3 regions of the Pseudarthrobacter sp. PvP004 genome follow, and region 1 is predicted to be linked to each of the others. Evidence: predicted binding sites of a transcription regulator. Region 1 holds the regulator's gene; each other region holds the start of a gene.

What was found. The regulator HrcA, encoded in region 1, represses chaperone genes, less so after heat shock. The targets are predictions, from matches to a motif close to TTNGCACTCGNNNNNNNCGAGTGCNAA.
Region 2: the regulator HrcA is predicted to act here: its motif matches at 1,308-1,334, upstream of J3A64_RS02450 (FmdB family zinc ribbon protein).
Region 3: the regulator HrcA is predicted to act here: its motif matches at 947-973, upstream of groES (co-chaperone GroES).

What each region holds. Positions count from the first base shown of each region.
Region 1 is NZ_JAGINL010000001.1:1,215,358-1,217,619, forward strand. Features, by position in the region: gene J3A64_RS05555 (DUF3097 domain-containing protein) at 1-309, opposite strand, end outside; gene hrcA (heat-inducible transcriptional repressor HrcA) at 501-1,508, shown strand; gene dnaJ (molecular chaperone DnaJ) at 1,559-2,262, shown strand, end outside.
Region 2 is NZ_JAGINL010000001.1:547,799-550,060, reverse strand. Features, by position in the region: gene galU (UTP--glucose-1-phosphate uridylyltransferase GalU) at 1-525, opposite strand, end outside; gene J3A64_RS02455 (5-formyltetrahydrofolate cyclo-ligase) at 627-1,241, shown strand; gene J3A64_RS02450 (FmdB family zinc ribbon protein) at 1,395-1,655, shown strand; gene cpaB (Flp pilus assembly protein CpaB) at 1,721-2,262, shown strand, end outside.
Region 3 is NZ_JAGINL010000001.1:519,213-521,474, forward strand. Features, by position in the region: gene J3A64_RS02340 (class I SAM-dependent methyltransferase) at 1-492, opposite strand, end outside; gene J3A64_RS02345 (hypothetical protein) at 560-922, shown strand; gene groES (co-chaperone GroES) at 1,114-1,410, shown strand; gene groL (chaperonin GroEL) at 1,496-2,262, shown strand, end outside.

The sequences.
Region 1 (2,262 bases):
CCTCACGGATCCGGAGGCTGTCCGGGTGGAAGGGGCGGCAGAGGCGGCAGGGCGGGCAGCAGGAGGCATAAGCCGTATGGCCTGGCCCTCCAACAGGAACCCGTATCCGAGCTGGAAAGATTTGGTCTTTCCGCGCCGGTCCTCAAGGGAGACCACATGCATTCCGCCCGATTTCTCAACGCGGGTGACTTCGCCCACCCAGCCGGACTGGACGTCCTCGAGGACCATTCCCCGCTGGACGGCTACTTCCGGCAGCTGCTTTTTGGCTGGAGCGGACAGATCCTGCGGTCCCCAATTGTCGAAAGCCAAGGGATTCCTACCTTTGTGCTGGTTTATGGTGCGGGCCGAAGCCGGCCGCGGCAGGTTTCAATGCTAGCAACGGGGTGGCTCATACTAGACTTGTTAGCACTTGGGCATGTTGAGTGCTAAGTGTGGTGGTCCGATTGAGATCCCGCGTTGACCGGTCCCAGGGACCATGGCAGTCGTCAGGAGGTGGAGCAATGAGTGAGCCGCGCAAGCTTGAGGTGCTGCGTGCCATCGTTGAGGATTACGTGCATTCCAGGGAACCTGTCGGTTCGAAGGCCCTCGTGGAGCGGCACCATCTTGGCGTTTCCAGTGCCACCATCAGGAACGACATGGCTGTCTTGGAAGAGGAAGGCCTCATCGCGGCCCCCCACACCAGTGCAGGGAGAATCCCTACGGACAAGGGCTACCGCCTGTTCGTCGACCGCATTTCGCAGGTAAAGCCGCTCTCGGCCGCCGAACGCAGGGCCATCCATTCGTTGCTAGAGGGCCCCGATGAGGTTGACGACATCCTGGAGCGCACCGTAAGGCTCCTGTCGCAGCTGACCAATCAGGTGGCCGTCGTGCAGTATCCGCATTCCAACCGCGCACTGGTCCGTCACGTGGAGTTCGTCCTGTTGGGCCCAAAGCAGGTGCTCGTGGTCCTCATCGCGGACACCGGCAGCGTAGGGCAGAAGGTCATCGACGCCGGCTCGGACGTAAGCAACGAAGCCTTGATGCTCCTGAGGTCCCGCTTCCTCGGCAGCATTGCCGCCACGCAACTGGCTCTCTTGCCGCAAGTGCTCCCATCGGTAGTTGCCCTGTGCCCGCCGGAGCTCCGCAGCCTGGCGCAGACGTTGGCCCAGGGACTCCAATCGCTCAGTGACACCAGCCGAGAAGAGCGCATCCTGATGGCAGGAACGGCCAACCTTGCGCGCTCCAACGTGGATTTCCCCCTGAGCATCGGTCCCGTGCTGGAAGCACTCGAGGAACAAGTTGTCATGCTCCGGTTGTTGTCCGATATGGGGGATGACCCCCGCGGAGTCACTGTGAGCATTGGACGCGAGAATCCGTACGACGGCTTGGCTGAGGCATCCGTCGTGGCTACGGGCTACGGCTCCGGCGCCAAGGTGGGGATTCTCGGTCCCACACGCATGGACTATCCCACCACCATGGCAGCCGTTCGTGCCGTGGCCCGTTACCTTTCCCGCATTCTCGGCGGCTGAACACCGGTCCGAGGAAACATCCGCAGTACAACAAGGAAGAGATACCGACTTTGAGCAGCCACTATGACGTTTTGGGAGTCTCGCCGGAAGCCACCGGGGAAGAGATCAAAAAGGCGTACCGCAAGTTGGCGCGGAAACTGCACCCCGACGTAAACCCCGGTGAGGATGTCGCGGAACAGTTCAAGGCCGTGACCCACGCTTACGAAGTGTTGTCAGACCCCCAGAAACGCCGGGTCTACGACGCCACGGGCAATGAGAACGGCACCGACAACGGTTTCGGTGGCGGCTATTCCGGCCAGGGTTTCGCGTTCCAGGACATCTTCGACACCTTCTTTGGTGGAGGCGGTGGCCACGGTGGACCGGCCTCCCGTGTCCGTCGCGGCCAGGACGCGCTCATCAGCGTCCGCATCGACCTGAAGGACGCCGTGTTCGGCGTCAACAAGAAGCTTGAAGTGGACACCGCCGTGGTCTGCCCCACCTGTGATGGCAGCTGCTGCCGCCCGGGCACCCATCCGGAGCGCTGCGACATTTGCGGTGGCAGTGGCCAGGTTCAGCGGGCTGTCCGATCCATCCTCGGCCAGGTCATGACCACCGCCCCCTGCGGTTCCTGCGAAGGCTTCGGCACCGTCATCAAGGATCCCTGCAACGAGTGCAACGGGCAGGGCCGTATCCGCAGCCGCCGTTCCCTCACCATCAAGGTCCCGGCAGGCGTCGCAACCGGTACGCGCATCCAGCTGTCCGGACAGGGCGAAGC
Region 2 (2,262 bases), 670 kb from region 1:
CACCTCGATGAGGGCAACCACGGAACCGCCGGTCTTCTGTTGAACGGCGATCATTTCGCTCAGCAGGTCTTCGCGGGCGTCGATCAGGTCATCGCCAAGCAGGACGGCAAAGGGCTCGTAACCTACGTGCTGCTTCGCACGAAGGACAGCGTGGCCAAGACCATTCGGGTCGCCTTGCCGGACGTAGTGAATGTCACCGAGGTTGGTGGCGGACTGAATGGCTTCAAGCTTGGCGGTATCGCCCTTTTCCGCCAAGGTGGCCTCAAGAGCCGGGACACGGTCAAAGTGGTCTTCCAGTGCTCGCTTGCTGCGTCCTGTGATCATCAGGACGTCATGCAGGCCTACCTTGACCGCTTCTTCGACGACATACTGGATGGCAGGCTTGTCCACTACGGGCAGCATTTCCTTCGGCATCGCCTTCGTGGCGGGAAGGAACCGGGTGCCAAGGCCCGCTGCGGGAATGACGGCCTTACGGACAGCGTTGTTTTCTAGAGTCACCGGACTAATGTAACGGACGGAACACATCAACCGCTAAACCCCTCGCCGCGCTGATAGCACTTTTGATTTCCGGAATGGACAGCCTCCGCTGATTAGCTGTTATGCAAAGACCTTACGAATGGACACAGATGCCCTCCAAGGAAGACATCCGGAGCAGCCGGCGGCTGCACAGGCGAACCCTCACTCCGGAGCACATAGCAAGTGCAGGTGAGTCCCTTGCGCGGCACGGGATAACCTGGGCAGCAAGGGTCTCCCCGGGCACTGCCGCGACCTTCGCCGTGTATCTGGGTGTAGCTTTCGAGCCACCCACCCTCCCCCTCATCCGATCGCTGCACGAGGCAGGGCACAGGGTTTTGTTGCCCGTTTGCGAGCCCGGCCGGCAATTGAGTTGGGTTTACTGGACACCTTCCACGGCATTTGTCAGGTCCTCTTATGCGCCCATAGACGAGCCCGAGGGTGAACGCCTTGAAAGTTCAGTGATAGCCGGAGCCGCGGGAATCTTCATGCCCGCCACGGCCGTGGACCGGGACGGCAACCGGATTGGCCAAGGCGGCGGTTACTACGACCGCCTTCTTCAAGGCCTCGACGCTTCCGGCGGGCGGCCTCCCACCATTGCGGTACTTTACGACGACGATTTGTTACCTTCGGGATCCATTCCCGCCGAGGCGTTTGATCGCCCCGTGCGGCAGGTGTTGACCCCGTCGGGCATCGTCCAACTCCACGACGCCGCGAAGCCCGGCTGACGCTCCGGCCCGCCATGTGAACCTTGGCACATCCGCTGGTACGTGCCGCCTGGACCGATGATAGAATTGGCACTCAGGCCCTGCGACTGCTAAAGAGGAACTTCTCCGCTGATGCTGCACAGGACCTGAACTTTGTCCTAAAGGAGGAACTCAGTGCCCACATACGCATACGCCTGCAAAGACTGTGACCATGCCTTTGACATCGTCCAGTCCTTTTCTGACAGCTCCTTGACGGAGTGCCCCGAATGCAATGGTGCGCTTCGTAAGAAGTTCAATAGCGTCGGCGTCGTTTTCAAGGGCTCCGGGTTCTACCGGACAGACTCGCGCGACGCCAAGGGCAGTACGGTTTCGGCCGCACCAGCCGCCCCGGCTGCCACCGCAGCAGCACCGGCAACCGCAGCCGCAGCCAGCTAGGCGCTTTTCCACATAGCGCACCGGACCACTGTTTGCGGGTCCGGGAAGCTGGCTAACGTGGCGGCATGCCATCTACGTCACGCAGCGCTCTTCTCTCCCGCGCCGAGCGTTCAGCAGCAGCCGGCAATTGGCCACCACTGAACCGTTCGCCCAACCGCCTGTCCCGGGCCCGTGCCGGGAATACTGCGCGCTTCAGCCGCAATCGTCCCGGAGATCGTGCTGGTCAACGGGGCCAGCGGGCCGGATTTGGCTCCTGGATCACACGAAACCGCCGTTTGGCAGTAGCGCTTCTGCTGTGCGTGGCTGCCGGCATCGCAGTCCAGCAGCTCACTCCCGCATCGGAGCAGCGTGTGAGCGTCGTAGTCGCAGCTCGCGACCTCCCAACGGGTACCAGCCTCACTGAATCCGATCTCACCAGCATTGGGGTGCCACCTGACCTCGCACTTAGCGGAGCTTTGAATAGCATCGGCACTCTTGTCGGCCGCCAGCTAGCCTCCCCTCTCGGCAAGGGGCAGATACCTACGGAGTCGAGCCTGCTGGGTCCGGGCCTCCTGACGGGAGCTCCTGTGGGCACGGCAGCGGTCCCACTCCGGATGGCCGACCCCTC
Region 3 (2,262 bases), 700 kb from region 1:
GTCCATCCCGTCCAACTCTACGGAGGTTGCATCCGCATGCACCACGGTGGCATGCGGGAAGGGCATGAGATTGATGGTGGCGCAGGCGGCAGTGGTTTCATCCATCTCAACGGCGGTCACGGAAATGTCCATTGACGCCATCGCCATGGAATCGGCGCCAAGGCCGCAGCCGAGGTCTGCAACGTGCGAGATGCCGGCCTTCGCAAAGCGCTCCGCGTGCCGGGCTGCGACGTTCAATCGCGTGGCCTGTTCCAAACCGGCTTGGGTGAACAGCATCTGCCGGGCAAACTCGCCGAACTTTGCCTCTGCGCGTGTCCGCAGCCGGGATTGCGTGAGCACCGCGGCCACGAGTTCGGGGGAGTGACCGGCCTTCCGAAGGTGCGCGTTGACGCTGAACGAATCGGCCTCCCGGTAGGGCCCCAGGGAGGCAAGAAGTTCCCATCCTTCAGTGGTCAGCAAGGGGGCGATCTGTTCCTGCGGTGCGTGAGGCATGGGATCAAGCCTAACGGCGCGGCACTTGACAGCGTGACCGGCTAATCAGCCCGATAAGGTTGTTTTCATGGAAGACAACGCAGCCCCGCACCCCTCAACCATGGCAAAATTCGCGCGCCCCGCCCTCATAGCAGGGGGAGTGATCGCGGTGGTGTGCATCGGCCTGCTCGTCATTATCTTCGCGTTGGATTCCTTCAATGCCGCCACCTACTCCGTCGCTGGCAAAAGCGTCAATGACGCCACGGATGAAGCGCGAGGCATCCGCGAACTTTACAGCGGAGCCAGGACCGGTGGAATCATCACGCTGGTGATCTCCGGCGTCGTGGCCGTTGCCGCCGCCGTGGTGCTGTATCTGAACCGTGGCAACGCTCTGCTGGACGAAGACGATGACGGCGAAGACTACGATCTGGACGACCTCACCGGCAGGTGACGGACGTTCACCCATGACGAAATGCTGGCACTCACCTTGACCGAGTGCTAACGCTTACATAGAGTCTTGTTAGCACTCTCCCCCGGAGGGTGCTAATCACGCCAAGCGTCTTCCGGCACCGCGACGACGGTTGTACGCTCCGGCACCCTAGTTCTTAGTCCATGAATCAGCTCATGAAAAGGAGAGTCCGAGTGTCGGTCTCGATTAAGCCTCTTGAGGATCGTATTGTTGTTCGCCCGCTCGAAGCAGAGCAGACCACGGCTTCCGGCCTGGTAATTCCGGACTCCGCACAGGAGAAGCCGCAGGAAGGCGAAGTTGTTGCAATCGGCCCCGGCCGCTTCGATGACAACGGCAACCGCGTACCGGTTGACGTAGCTGTTGGCGACGTCGTCATCTACTCCAAGTACGGTGGAACCGAAGTCAAGACCGGCGGCAACGAGTACCTCGTTCTGTCCGCCCGCGACGTCCTTGCGATCGTCGTAAAGTAACTTCCCGGAGCCCCGCACCGCCGCCGCGTTGGAATCATTCCAACCCGTCAGCGGTGCGGGTTTTCTGTCTTGAAAGGACACAACCATGGCAAAGCAGCTTGCTTTTAACGATGCTGCCCGCCGGTCTCTTGAGGCCGGTATCGACAAGCTCGCCAACACTGTCAAGGTGACGCTTGGCCCGCGCGGCCGCAACGTCGTGCTGGACAAGAAGTGGGGCGCTCCCACGATCACCAACGACGGCGTGACCATCGCCCGCGAAGTTGAGCTTGACGACCCCTACGAGAACCTTGGCGCACAGCTGGCCAAGGAAGTAGCCACCAAGACCAACGACGTCGCCGGTGACGGCACCACCACGGCTACCGTGCTGGCACAGGCGCTGGTCAAGGAAGGCCTCCGCAACGTTGCTGCCGGCGCAGCTCCGGGCGAGATCAAGCGCGGCATCGAGGTATCCGTCGAAGCCGTCGCCGCCCGCCTCCTGGAGAACGCCCGCGAAGTTGAAGGCACCCAGGTTGCCAGCGTTGCAGCCATCTCCGCGCAGAGCGACGAAGTTGGCGAACTGCTGGCTGAAGCATTCGGCAAGGTTGGCAAGGATGGTGTGATCACCATTGAAGAGTCCTCCACCACCCAGACCGAACTGGTCCTCACCGAGGGCATGCAGTTCGACAAGGGCTACCTTTCCCCGTACTTCGTCACCGACGCTGAGCGCCAGGAAGCCGTCCTTGAGGACGCCCTCATCCTGATCAACCAGGGCAAGATCTCCTCGCTGCAGGACTTCCTGCCGCTGCTGGAGAAGGCCCTGCAGGCAAACAAGCCGCTCTTCATCATCGCTGAAGACATCGAAGGCGAAGCCCT